3 regions of the Pseudomonas sp. StFLB209 genome follow, and region 3 is predicted to be linked to each of the others. Evidence: riboswitches for the same ligand, from Rfam matches in the RefSeq annotation. Region 3 holds a riboswitch; each other region holds the start of a gene.

Region 1 (4,533 bases), 5.3 Mb from region 3:
AGGCTGGCTTCCAGGCCATTGGAGGTCTGCTGGCCGACCTGCTGGCTGAGGCGGGTCAGCGGATCGACCGACAACAGCTTCTTCTTGACGATGTGGTAGGCCGCCAGGGTCCATTCACCCTGCCCGTCCCAGAACTGCTGCTTGAGGCCGAACTCAGTCTGTTTCGCCTCGGTCAGGTCCATCTGCTGCTGGGTCGGGTTGAGGCTGATCAGGTTGCTGATGCCGTCCTCACTGGTCGAGTACTGGCCGTACAACGACAGTTGGTCGGTGACTGCGAACACCAGCCCGGCACGCCAGTTGCCGCCATCGAGGCTACGGTCGCTGCGGGTGCCGGCGCGCATGTCGTCGCGATTGATGTGGTTCTGGTCGCGGCGGATGCCGGTAACCAGCGACCAGCGCTCGGACAGTTGCAGGCGGTTTTCGGCAAACAGGGCGAAGGTGTGGGTGACGGTGTTGGCCAGCGGCCGGAACGGCGAGTTGCTCTGGAAATAGCCGTCAGCCGCTTGCCATGGGTCGATGTAGTCGCCGCCAACATCGTTGTACGGCGAGTTGTTATCGAGCTCAAAGCGGATCTTGTTGTACTCGGCGCCCACCACGGTCTGGCTGTCCAGGCCGAACAGCGAGTGCTTGAAGGTAAAGCTCTGGCGGTCGCCGATCTGTTCCTGGTCGTGCTTGATTTCCAGGTAGTCGCCGCGCAGCAGTTGGCCGCGTGTACTGTCCCAGCTGTAGATTTCAGCATTGCGCCAGTGACGGCGGCTCTTGACGTAGTACAGCTGATTGCTGGCGCTGATTGAGTCGCTGAGCGTCCAGTCGGTGGTCAGGCGTGTCCATTGATCGTCGTAACGCTGCACGGCGTTACGCAGGTTGTAGTTCTCGTCGCGCAGGCTGTCGCGGTAGTGGCCGTCGATCAATGGCGTGCCGAAGTACGACGAAGGCTCGCTGTTGCCGCGATCATGGGCCAGGGTAAAGCTCAGGTCATCGCTGGCCTGCCAGCGCACGGCCAGGCTTAGCGCATTGCTGCGCGAATCGCCGTGATCGACCCAGCCATTGCTCTGTTGCTGGTTGAGGGTCAGGCGATAGCTCAGGCTGTCGCTCAACGAGCCGCCACTGTCCAGTGCCGCCTGCTGACGATCGTATGAGCCATAACCCAGGCGCAGGCGGTTGCGAATTTCGCCTTCGAACGGTTTCTTCGGCACGATATTGACCGTCGCCCCGGTCGCACCTTCGCCATACAGCACCGATGCCGGGCCACGCAGTACATCAATGTGCTCGACCATCCAGGTGTCCACCGGAAAGGTCTGGGTGCCCATGCCGGTGTAGAAGCGTGAGCCGTCAAACAGGGTCATTACCGATTCGTGCCCGGTAAAACCGCGCGCCGACAGCGCGGTGTTGCCGTTGCCCGGTGCGGCAATGCTGGTAATCCCCGGCGCACGGGTCACCGCGTCCTGCACGCTCTGATTGTTGCGCTGCTCGATGGCAGTGCTGTCGATGCGGGTGGCGCTGGCCGGCGTTTGCAGTGGCGTCAGGTTGAGCCGCGAAGCGCTGGGCAACGGGGTGCTCAGGGCGGTTTGCGGCTGATCGGCCTGCTCTTGAACTGTGGTTGCCGGCAAGGCCAGGCTGCCGGGTTGCTCGGCCAGGGCTACAGGAGAAAGGACCACCGGCGAGAGCGCCAGCAGGCTGAACTGCAATGGAGAAAAACGGGACATGCTATTCCAACTCGATGAGGAAAGATGAACCCGGAGGGGAATAACGCATAGGCAATCAGGCACGCAGACGCACCCGAATACCGGCCTGCGCCCGCCCACCGCGGGGTTGCCAAACTGAAGTTGCAGGCCGGTCTCCGGGCTTGCGAGGATCATGAAACCTTCACCTTCCCATGCAGCCTGTGAGGCTGTAGCACAGTGGTATATAGAAGGTTTCGCTCGCCTACCGTTGCGGGGGCAGCGCCGGACTGGTCATCTGAGTGACGCACCGGCTTCCCGTTTCACCCCATGCACGGCGGCATGGGACACCTGAAACTGGGCGGCATCTGACCACCGATGAACGGTCGAGTCAATAGTAGATGACTCACCGCCGTAGGAGCGGCTTTAGCCGCGAATTGGTCTTGCGTTTTGTGCATGGGTCATTGTCGCGGTTGTCTGGGCTGCCGGTTTCGCCCCCGAATCGACGCCTACCCTCGGCCAGCGCCCAAGTCGCGATTTGCGTCGTCTGTGCCATCTCTACTCAAAGATCAAAGGCAACGGCAACAGCAACTGAAGAAACTTCAGTTGCTTGAGTGTTCAGTCGTAACGAAACGCTGCTGCACGCTGACCCGGATAAACGCGCCGATAAACAGCACGGTATAGAACATCACGATGGTCGGCGCCGGGGCGCTGTCGAGGAAGAACGCCAGGTACACCCCGAAGAACGCCGCCAATAGTGAAATCAGCATGGACACCAGCAGCATGGCCTTGAAGGTCCGGGTCAACAGCAAGGCAATCGCCCCTGGCGCGATCAGCAAGGCGATCGCAAGGATGATCCCCGCCGCCTTGAGCGCACCGACGATGGTCAGGGATATCAGACTCAGCAGTCCATAATGCAGCCAGCGCACCCGCAGGCCCACCGCCTGGGCGTGTGCCGGGTCAAAAGCATGCAGCAGCAGGTCTTTCCATTTCAGGCCGATGACCAGCAGGGTCAACGCGGCGATCAACGCTGAGCCGAGGATGTCGTCCAACCCTACCCCGAGAATGTCGCCGAACAGGATGTGGTCCAGATGCACAGCCGATTCGATCTTCACATACAGCACCAGCCCCAGACCGAACATCCCGGAGTACACCACGCCCATCACCGTGTCCTGTTTGATGCGGCTGTTGTCCTTGAGAAAGCCCGAACTGATGGCGCAGAACATCCCTGCCACGAAGGCGCCCACGGCGTAGGGAATATTGATGATGTAGGCGATCACCACCCCCGGAAACACTGCGTGGGACACCGCATCGCCCATCAACGCCCAACCGCGCAGGACCATGAAGCACGACAGCAGCGCCATCGGCAGCGAGACCAGCACCGCAACGATCAGTGCGTTGACCATGAAGTCGAACTCAAAGGGGCTGAGCAAGGTTTCCAGCAGGCTCATGGCTGCACGTCCAGAGCCGCCTTGCCGCGTCGCCGCGCCGCCAGCATGCCGTGTTTGGGGGCGAGGAAAAAGGCGCAGAGGAAGATCACGGTCTGCAGCACCACGATGATCCCGCCGGTGGCACCGTCGACAAAGTAGCTCAGATAGGCACCGGCAAAGCTGGTCAGCGCACCGATGCTCACCGCAATGATCAGCAGCCGCTCGAAGCGGTCGGTCAGCAGGTAGGCCGTGGCGCCGGGGGTGATGACCATGCAGATCACCAGAAACGCCCCCACGGTCTGCAATGCCGCCACCGTGCAGGCTGACAACAGGGTGAAGAAGATGCCCTTGAGCAGGGTCGGGTTCAGGCCAATCGAGCGGGCGTGGTTTTCATCGAAAAAGGTGACCATCAGGTCTTTCCACTTGGCGGTGAGAATCACCAGCGAGATCATGCCAATCAACACCAGTTGCACCGTATCGCCCGGCGTAATCGCCAGAATATTGCCCTGCACGATGGTCTGGATGTTCACGGAAGTGGGCGACAGCGAGACCATGAACAGGCCCAGGCCGAAGAACGAGGTGAAGATCAGGCCGATGATCACATCTTCCTTGAGCTTGCTGCGCTGGTTGAGAAACAGCATCACTGCTGCGGCCAGGCCGCCAGCGAAGAACGCGCCGATCGAGAACGGCAGACCGATCATGTAGGCACCGGCCACACCGGGCACGATCGAGTGCGACAGCGCATCGCCGATCAGCGACCAGCCGCGCAGCATCAGGTAACAGGACAGAAACGCACAGACACCGCCGACCAGCGCCGCGACCCACATAGCGTTGCGCATGTACTCATAGGCGAAGGGTTCCAGCAGCCCGGCAATCACGACTGCGGCTCTCGCGGTTCACGGCGGGTGGCGATGCCATCGCGAATCACCAGCGGCCGTTCGTCATCGGTGAAGATGCCGACCCGATGCCCCGGATCGCCCACCGCCGGGTTGATCATGAAGTGGCGTAATACACCACCGAACGCCTGTTCCAGATTGTCCTGAACAAACACCTCTTCGGTCAGGCCGTAGGCCAGTACCGTGTTCTTGACCAGCACGGTGCGGTCGCAGAACTCAGGCACCGAGCCCAGGTTGTGGGTAGAGACCAGCATCACCCGGCCTTCGTCACGCAGCTCACGCAACAGCGTGATGATCTGGTCTTCAGTCTTGACGTCCACGCCGGTGAACGGTTCGTCGAGCAGGATCACCTTGCTGTCCTGAGCCAGCGCACGGGCAAGGAACACGCGTTTTTTCTGGCCACCGGACAACTCGCCGATCTGGCGCTTGGCCAGACTGGTCATGTCGACCCGCGCCAGTGCTGCTTCGACGGCCAGCCGATCAGCCTTGCGCGGGATGCGCAGCATGCCCATGTGGCCGTAGCGGCCCATCATCACCACATCTTCG
Region 2 (4,533 bases), 4.4 Mb from region 3:
CTGCGGTGTGCAGGATGCGCTTGAACATGACGGGCTCTCGATCAATGGCACGGGAAGGCGGCGCTGTGGCGCGTATCGTGGGCGGCGTTGTGCACCGCATCGATATGCGAGAAACCGGCGAAATACACCAGGCTGCAACCGATGACGACAGCGCCGATGGCGGCCGTCAGGCGCTGGCTGAGAGTGGCGGGGGTGGTGACCGACTGGCTGCTGCTGATGCTCGACATGACACTGGCCTCTTGTTGTGAAACGGGCAGGCATGCGCACCAACCCCACCATGAAAATGGCAGGCATCGACGGCGCCCGCCCACCGCGGGGTTGTCCAATAAAGTGATTGCGGGCCGGTCTCCGGGCTTGCGAGGGACACACAGGGTGTCTGACAAAGATCGCCTTCCCGCGCGTACGCACAGTGGATAGACCTTTCGCTCGCTTACCGTTGCGGGGGCAGCACCGGACTTTGTCTGGTCAATGGACCTGAGCAGCACCGGTTTCCCGTTTCACCCCGTGAGGGGCACCCGTAACAAGGTGTGTAGCAGAGCATGGGCGGTCAGTAACGTCAATCTCGGCGTTGACCTGTCGGTGCCCACTGCGTAGCCTTGCGGCCTTGAGGTTCCTTACGCGAGTGAGGCTAAGACGGGAATGCGGTCCCAGATCTGGAAAGTCCGCAGCTGCCCCCGCAACTGTAAGCGGTCATGTTCGCTGCCGTGCCACTGCTCAACGAGCGGGAAGGCGCAGTGAATGCCTTGAAGTTCAAGGCTCCCCGCAAGCCAGGAGACCTGCCTCTAAGCATTCTCACTACAACCGGGCGGGGTGATCCGGTGGCGATCTCCAGCGAGCCATGCGCCGCTGTCGTCCTGCTTGCCCGCCGTATTGCCAAAGGGCATCCGATGAAAACACTGGCCAAGCTTCCCGTCACCATCGTTACCGGCTTTCTCGGCTCGGGTAAAACCACCTTGCTGCGGCATATGCTCGACAACGCCGAAGGGCGCCGTATCGCGGTTATCGTCAACGAATTTGGCGAGTTGGGCATCGACGGTGAAATCCTCAAGCAGTGCACCATCGGTTGTACCGAAGAAGAAGCCAGCGGTCGGGTTTACGAACTGGCCAATGGCTGCCTGTGCTGCACCGTGCAGGAAGAGTTCTTCCCGGTGATGCGCGAACTGGTCGAGCGGCGTGGCGACCTGGACCATATCCTGATCGAAACCAGCGGCCTGGCGCTGCCCAAGCCGTTGGTACAAGCTTTCCAGTGGCCGGAAATCCGCAACGCCTGCACCGTTGACGCGGTGATCACCGTGGTCGACAGCCCGGCGGTCAAGGCCGGCACTTTTGCCGCCTACCCCGATCAGGTCGATGCGCAGCGCAAGCTCGACCCTAACCTGGACCATGAGTCGCCGCTGCACGAGCTGTTTGCCGACCAACTGGCCAGCGCTGATCTGGTCATCCTCAACAAGGCCGACATGATCGACGCTGACGGTCTGGCCGCCGTGCGCGCCGAAGTGGCTGAAGAACTGCCGCCGGCGGTCAAGGTCATCGAAGCCAGCAACGGCCGCCTGCCGCTCAACGTTCTGCTGGGGGTTGGCGCCGAGTCTGAACTGCACATTGACGGGCGCAAGACTCACCATGATTCTCACCATGATGGTGAGGAGGATGACGATCACGATCACGACGCTTTCGATTCGATCTCCATCAAGCTGCCGCAAGCCGAAGAGGCTGTGTTGCTCAGTGCCCTTAATCAACTGGTGGTCGAATACGGCATCCTGCGCGTCAAGGGCTTCGCGGCCATCCCTGGCAAACCGATGCGCTTGCTGATTCAGGGCGTGGGTACGCGCTTTGACAAACACTTCGACCGCGCCTGGCGAGCCGATGAAGAGCGCGCCACGCAACTGGTGCTGATTGGTCAGGAACTGGACGCCGCTCAGCTTGAAGCGCGTCTGAACGCGGCACTGGCCGGCTGACCCATGCACCTGCTGCGAACCCAGCCCGGCGGCTTTGTACCCGACGACAGCATTGCCGATCTCGGCCAGACCCCCGCCGAGCTGGTGATTCTCTGCAGCGGTGACTCCAGCCTCGCGCTGCTGGCCGAAGCCGCCCGGCAACTGCCGGATGACTACCCAAGCCTGCGCCTGGCCAACCCGATGCAGGTCCAGAACCATGCGTCGGTCGATCTGTATGTCGAAGACGTGCTGCAGCATGCGCGGTTGATCCTGATCTCGCTGCACGGCGGCATTGGCTACTGGCGCTACGGCGTCGAGCGGCTGATGGAGCTGGCCGGGCGCGGCGTGCAGGTGATCCTGGTGCCCGGTGATGATCGCCCGGACCCTGAGCTTGCCGATCTTTCCACTGTGCCGGCCGCCGAGCGTGACCGACTCTGGCAGTACCTGCGTCAAGGCGGGCTGGATAACGCGCTGAACCTGTTCCATTGCGTGGCCAGCCACTGGTTGCAGCGCCGTTACCCTTGGCAGGAACCGCAGGCCTTGCCGCGCACCGCGATTTATCATCCGCAGCACGGCACCACCGAGCTTGCCGGTTGGCAAGCCGACTGGGACAGCGACGCGCCGGTGGCGGCGCTGCTGTTCTACCGCTCGCACTTGCAGGCAGCCAATACCGGTTTTATCGACCTGTTTTGCGCCCGTTTAAAGGCCCAGGGCCTGAATCCGCTGCCGATTGCCGTCGCCAGCCTGAAGGAGCCTGGCTGCCTGAGCGTGGTCGAAGACTGGCTGGACCAAGTCGATGCCGCGCTGATTCTGAATACCACCGGCTTTGCCCAGTCCAGCCCGGAAGCGCCGCATCTGCGCCCGTTTCGCCGCAATATCCCGGTGATCCAGGCCATTTGCGCACAAGACAACGAGCCGGCCTGGCAGGCCAGCGAGCTGGGCCTGGGGTCCCGCGACCTGGCCATGCACATCGCCTTGCCGGAACTGGACGGGCGCATCATCAGCCGACCTATCAGTTTCAAGGACCTGGCCTGGCGCAGTGAGCGCAGCCAGTCTGATGTGGTCTGCTACCGCGCCCAGCCAGAGCGCATGGACTTTGTCGCTGCCCTGGCGCACAACTGGGCGCAACTGGCCCGGCTGGCCAATGCCGACAAGCGTGTTGCACTGATTCTGGCCAACTACCCGACCCGCGATGGGCGTATCGGCAACGGTGTCGGTCTGGATACCCCGGCGGCGGCGCTGAATATTTTGCGCGCCATGCAGCAGCAGGGCTATCCGGTGCAGGACCTGCCCGCCAGCGGTACCGAACTGATCCAGCAGTTGCTCGGTGGCGTGACCAACGACCTGGAAACCCTGGACCTGCGCCCCTGCCAGCAAAGCATGGCGCTGGACGAGTACCTGCAGGCCTTTGCGCAACTGTCGAGCGCCAATCAGGCGGCCGTGACTGAGCGCTGGGGCGCGCCGCAGGCTGACCCGATGTTTCGCAGCGGACGGATGATGATCGCCGGCATCCGCCTGGGCCTGACCTTCGTCGGTATTCAGCCGGCGCGGGGTTATCAGGTCGATCCGAGCGCCGTTTACCACGACCCCGACCTGACACCGCCGCATGGTTATCTGGCGTTCTACTTCTGGCTGCGCAAGGCCTATGGCATGCATGCGGTCATTCATGTCGGCAAACACGGCAACCTGGAATGGCTGCCGGGTAAAGGCGTAGGGCTGTCGGCCGAGTGTTGGCCTGATGCGATTCTTGGCCCTACGCCCAATATCTATCCGTTCATCGTCAATGATCCGGGCGAGGGCGCCCAGGCCAAGCGGCGTACCCAGGCGGTGATCATCGATCACCTGATGCCGCCATTGACCCGCGCCGAGACCTACGGGCCGTTGCGCGACCTTGAGCTGCTGGCTGACGAATACTACGAAGCGCAACTGCTCGACCCGCGCCGTGCCCGCGAGCTGCAAAAGCAGATTCTGCAACGGGTGCGCGACACCCGGCTGGATCAGGAATTGGGGCTGGAGGCGTCGAGCAACGCCGAAGAGGATGCCGCGCTGTGGTTGCCGCGGCTGGACACTTATCTGTGTGACTTGAAGGAGTCGCAGATCCGCGACGGCCTGCATGTGTTTGGCGAGTCGCCCAGTGGCCGCCTGCGGACTGACACTTTACTGGCTTTGCTGCGCATCCCGCGGGGTGACGGTCGCGGCGCACGCTCGAGCCTGTTGCGCGCCTTGGCCAAGGCCTTCGGCCTGGGCTTTGACCCGCTCGACTGTGCGTTGGCCGAACCGTGCGAGCATCCGCGCCCGGCCGCCTTGCTGACGCTCAGTGATGATCCATGGCGCACCTTGGGTGACAGTCGCGAGCGGCTCGAATTGTACGCCGCCGGCCTGATCGAGCGGGTCACCGCCGGCCAGGCGCTGCTTGATGTGCCGCAGCACGAAGACCTGCAGTTGATTCTGGAGCACCTGCGCGAGCTGGTGGCGCCGCGCCTGGATGCTTGCGGGCCGGCCGAGATGCAAGGGCTGCTCGACGCCCTGGCCGGGCGTTTCGTGCCGGCCGGCCCTAGCGGTGCGCCGAGCCGCGGGCGGCTGGACGTACTGCCGACCG
Region 3 (4,533 bases):
CCATTTCCGGCATCGTGCGTCGGCCAAAGACAAACTGCTCACGGCCGTCCATCAGCGCCGCGACGATCACCTCGGCACAGTCGCTGATACCCTCGACCTTGAGCTTCATGAATTCATCGGCGCGCTCGCCCAATGCTTCAGCGGTGCGGACCCGCTCCTGCTCGACCTGCTCTTGCATGCGGTTGCGCAGCGCCGTATCAGTGATCCGGATAAAGCGCCAAGGCTGCATCAGGCCGACGCTCGGCGCGTGGTGCGCAGCTTCGAGCAAGCGCGCCAGAACCTCGGGCGCCACCGTGCCGCCGCTGAAATGACGCATGTCGCGGCGCTCGGCAATTGCCCGGTACACCGCGGCCCGCTCATCCGGGCTAAAGGCTGCTTCACTCATGGTTTCAGCAACGCCGCCACCGCCTGGGGGTTGGAAGGGAAATAAAAGTGCACATAAGAGGCGGTCAGCCGGCCCAGCCGGTACACAGCTTCCGCGCCGCGTCCGCCATTTGGGCTGATGCCTCGGGCAATCGGCTCCAGCTCAGTGCTGGTCAGCGAATGGTGATAGGTGTGCCCGCGCAACACGCCCTCAGGCAGCGTCACCGCTTGCAGTGCCAACGCCGCCAGGCGCTTCTGCATGGTCGCCTCACCGGGCAGCAGGCCGGCCAACTCAGCGCGCACCCCGTCGACATCGGTCAGTGCGTCGAGCAGATACAGCATGCCGCCACATTCGGCCAGCAGCGGCTTGCCCTGTGCATGGTGGGCGGCAATCGCCTCGCGCATCGAGCGGTTGGCCTGCAACGCAACGTGGTGCAATTCAGGGTAACCGCCGGGCAGGTACAGGCTGTCCGCTTCGGGCAACTGGCTGTCGTGAATCGGCGAAAAGAACTTCAGCTCCGCGCCCATGGTGCGCAGCAACTCCAGGCTGGCGCCGTAGGTGAAAGCAAAAGCTTCGTCACGGGCAATCGCAACCCGCACCCCGGCCAGCCAGGGCTCGACCGGTTGCGGCTCGGGCGCAGCAAAACTGACCGGCGGCGGCAGCGCAACTTCGCAAGTGCCGGCCAGCGCCTCGGCCGCAGCATCTAGGCGCGTATCCAGGTCATTCAGTTCGCTGGCCTGCACCAGGCCCAAATGCCGACTGGGCAGTTCAATACCGGTTTCACGTGACAACGCGCCGTACCAGCGCAGGCCTTCGGTCAGGCTGTTTTCCAGCAACTGCGCATGGCGCACCGTGCCAACCCGGTTGGCCAGCACACCGGCGAATGGCAGGTCTGGCTGATAACGGGCCAGGCCCAGCGCCAGTGCACCAAAGGTCTGGGCCATGGCAGTACCGTCAATAACGCCCAGCACCGGCACCCCGAAGTGGCGGGCCAGATCCGCGCTGGAGGGCGTGCCATCGAACAGGCCCATAACCCCTTCAATCAGGATCAGGTCAGCCTCAGCGGCCGCCTCCCAGAGCAGCCGCCGGCTTTCATCGGCGCCGACCATCCACAGGTCCAGTTGATAGACCGGCGCACCACTGGCGCGTTCGAGAATCATCGGGTCGAGAAAGTCCGGCCCGCACTTGAACACCCGGACCTTGCGGCCCTGATTGCGATGCAAACGTGCCAGGGCAGCAGTGACGGTAGTCTTGCCCTGGCCGGACGCCGGCGCGGCGATCAGCACCGCAGGACATTGTCGCGCTTGCGCATCACTCACAGTTCGATGCCCTTCTGCGCCCGGATGCCGGCCTGGAAGGCATGCTTGACCATGCCGATCTCCGAGACGGTATCGGCCAGCTCGATCAGTTCCGGTTTTGCCCCGCGACCGGTCACCACGACGTGCTGCATCGGCGGGCGCGCCTGCAGGTCGTTGAGCACCTGCTCCAGGTCGAGGTAGCCGTGTTTGAGCGCGATATTCAACTCGTCGAGGATCACCAGATTGATGTTCGGGTCGCTGAGCAACTGCTTCGACACTTGCCAGGCCGCTTCGGCAGCGGCGATGTCGCGCTGGCGGTCCTGGGTTTCCCAGGTAAAGCCCTCGCCCATGACGTGATAACGCACCTGGTCGGGGAAACGGCGGAAGAACAGCTCTTCGCCAGTGGCGTTACGGCCCTTGATAAATTGCACCACGCCACACTGCATATCGTGGCCCATCGCCCGGGCGAGCATGCCAAAGGCCGAGCTGCTCTTGCCCTTGCCATTGCCGCCCAGCACCAGCAGCAGGCCGCACTCGTTGGGCGAGTTGGCGATGCGTTCATCGATAATGGCTTTTTTACGCTGCATGCGCGCCAGATGGCGCTCGTCGCGTTCGAGGGACTCGTTCATCTCAGCTCTCCGCTGGAAAGGCAGGCGAAAGCAGACAACAGGACGACAGAACGCCAAGGCAGTCAGTTGCCTTGCGCAGAGCATCGCCCGCCGTGATGCCTTGAATACGTGACAGGCCGGTCTCCGGGCTCATGAGCGAGGCATTGCCTGCCGACCGTGCGCCTTCCCGGAGAATGTCCAGTGGCACGATGCGCGGTCTTGACTCATTTACCGTTGCGGGGGCAGCGCCGGAATCGAAGTGCGTGTCTTCCCACCGGCTTCCCTGTTTCACCCTGCCAGCCGTTGGCTGCCGGGCACCTGAAACAAACCGCGAAGGGTAGAGGGTTGGGCATGGAGCGTCAAACGGTATCGGGTCGGGTATCGGCGCGTCTGCGCGTAGGAGCGGCTTTAGCCGCGAAGATCTTTAGCGTTGTGCACAGGGTCTTTGCCGCAGTTGTCTGTTCGCCAGGTTCCGTTCTTTACGAGCGGGTTACTTTGGTTTCGCCCAAACTAACCAAAGGCGTTGCTCCGGTCTTGGCCCCGCCCTTCGGGGCGGGGTTCCCTCGCTCCGGCGCCAATCGTCGCGTTCGGCGGCGTCTGTGATAACTCGGTTCAAAAAGCAAAAGCAACAACAGAAGCGAAAGCAATGGCGACGCTTCGCGGCTGAAGCCGCTCCTACAATCTGGGTGTCCGGGCGGACACCCAAGCGGCTCAACGGTTGTTCTGCGCCAGGCTGGAAGGCTCCAGAACGCGCTTGGCGTTCAGGTAGGCTTTCTGCCAATAAGGCGAGCCGAGGCTGTCGAGCTTGACGGTGCCGCCAGTGGCCGGGGCATGCACGAAGCGGCCTTCGCCGACGTAGATGCCGGCATGGGAGACCTGCGAGCCGCCGGAGGTGGCGAAGAACACCAGGTCGCCGGTCTGCAGGTTCTCGCGGCCGACGTTGGGCGCTTTCATCACGATCATGTCGCGGGTCGAACGCGGCAGGCTGATGCCCGCCATGTCGCGGTAGACATAGCCGATCAGGCCACTGCAGTCGAAGCCGGAGTCCGGGGTATTACCGCCCCAGCGGTAAGGCGTGCCGACCAGGCCGAGCGCGCGAAACAGCACGTCTTCGGCAGCGGGTGAATTCAGCACCGCAGGCGCGACGATCACCGGCCGCTGGACGACCTTGGGTTTGGGCGGCGGCGCGCTGGCGCAGGCGCCGAGCAGCGCAGCGAGAGAGATCACGGCACAGCGTAAGAAAATCGACATGACCACAAAAACTCCATCAGGAATGCGGCTTTACTGCCGAAAGCTAGAAAGCCCGTTAAGAGAGACTAGCTGAAGACCAGAGCGCTGTGCAGAGGTTTCAGACAATCCGACCAAACGGGCTTTCCAGTTAACAGGCCGTTTCAAACAGCTTGTGTTAGTTATGACGCTTGTTGCTGACCGGCTTGACGCTGGTGGAAGTCATTGCAGTGGTCTGGGCCTCACCGGAGGCTGGTGCCAACACCAGAGCGCGCTTGGCTTCGACGAAGGTTTTGCTCCAGTAGGTGTCGTCCAGGCTGTCGATCCGCACCCCACCGCTACGGCGGCTGCTGGAGTGGATGAACTGGTCGTCGCCCAGATAGATCGCAGCGTGGCTGATACGGCCGCGGCCGGCAGTGCTGAAGAACAGCAGGTCGCCTGGCTTGAGGTCATGACGCGAGACCTGCGGGGCGTCGATTTTCATCATGTCGCGGCTCGAACGCGGCAGGGTCATGCCGGCTTCTTCGCGGAACAGGTAGCTGATGAAACCGCTGCAATCGAAACCGGCAGTGGAGTTGCCGCCAAAGCGGTAACGGGTGCCGATCAGCGCCTTGCCGCGCTCCAGAATGCTGTCTGCCAGCAACGGCAGCTGGTAGGCGTTCTCGTCGGTGAACTCGGCCAGCTCTTCTTCCGCTTCCAGAGCTTGCTGGGCACGGATGTTGTGCGCCTGACGGGCACTGGATTGAGCGGTAACGGAATTCTGGTATTGAGCGAATTGCTCTGGCTGGGTCACCGATGACTGGGTGGAGCAGCCGAATAGAAAAGTAACTAAAGCGAGTGGCACGAGGGGTGCGAAGCGTAAAACTTGCATGGGCACGACCGTGGCGTCAAAAAATGAGGAGCCGCGACTATGCCCGCTATCCAACCGATTTGCAAATTCTATCGAATTAAATGTGACTTATGAGTTCCGGCATGACATGTGCCGCCCGGCCCTGCAGGAAAATATCCATCCCCGCACTGTGATCAGTGGCCTGAG

Evidence for each region. A riboswitch is a leader RNA that binds a small molecule or an ion and turns the genes downstream of it on or off. The one in region 3 is predicted to bind cobalamin.
Region 1: another riboswitch for cobalamin. It lies ahead of PSCI_RS25365 (TonB-dependent receptor); the one in region 3 lies ahead of cobO (cob(I)yrinic acid a,c-diamide adenosyltransferase).
Region 2: another riboswitch for cobalamin. It lies ahead of cobW (cobalamin biosynthesis protein CobW); the one in region 3 lies ahead of cobO (cob(I)yrinic acid a,c-diamide adenosyltransferase).

What each region holds. Positions count from the first base shown of each region.
Region 1 covers NZ_AP014637.1:5,698,462-5,702,994, forward strand. The annotation lists gene PSCI_RS25365 (TonB-dependent receptor) at 1-1,706, opposite strand, end outside; cobalamin riboswitch at 1,815-2,031, opposite strand; gene PSCI_RS25370 (metal ABC transporter permease) at 2,264-3,112, opposite strand; gene PSCI_RS25375 (metal ABC transporter permease) at 3,109-3,969, opposite strand; gene PSCI_RS25380 (manganese/iron ABC transporter ATP-binding protein) at 3,966-4,533, opposite strand, start outside.
Region 2 covers NZ_AP014637.1:4,842,809-4,847,341, forward strand. The annotation lists gene PSCI_RS21820 (CbtA family protein) at 1-28, opposite strand, end outside; gene PSCI_RS21825 (CbtB domain-containing protein) at 42-227, opposite strand; cobalamin riboswitch at 323-534, opposite strand; cobalamin riboswitch at 591-798, shown strand; gene cobW (cobalamin biosynthesis protein CobW) at 888-1,955, shown strand; gene cobN (cobaltochelatase subunit CobN) at 1,959-4,533, shown strand, end outside.
Region 3 covers NZ_AP014637.1:427,987-432,519, forward strand. The annotation lists gene bluB (5,6-dimethylbenzimidazole synthase) at 1-385, opposite strand, end outside; gene PSCI_RS01940 (cobyrinate a,c-diamide synthase) at 382-1,683, opposite strand; gene cobO (cob(I)yrinic acid a,c-diamide adenosyltransferase) at 1,680-2,291, opposite strand; cobalamin riboswitch at 2,389-2,607, opposite strand; gene PSCI_RS01950 (C40 family peptidase) at 2,982-3,521, opposite strand; gene PSCI_RS01955 (C40 family peptidase) at 3,676-4,368, opposite strand; gene PSCI_RS01960 (NAD-dependent deacylase) at 4,445-4,533, opposite strand, start outside.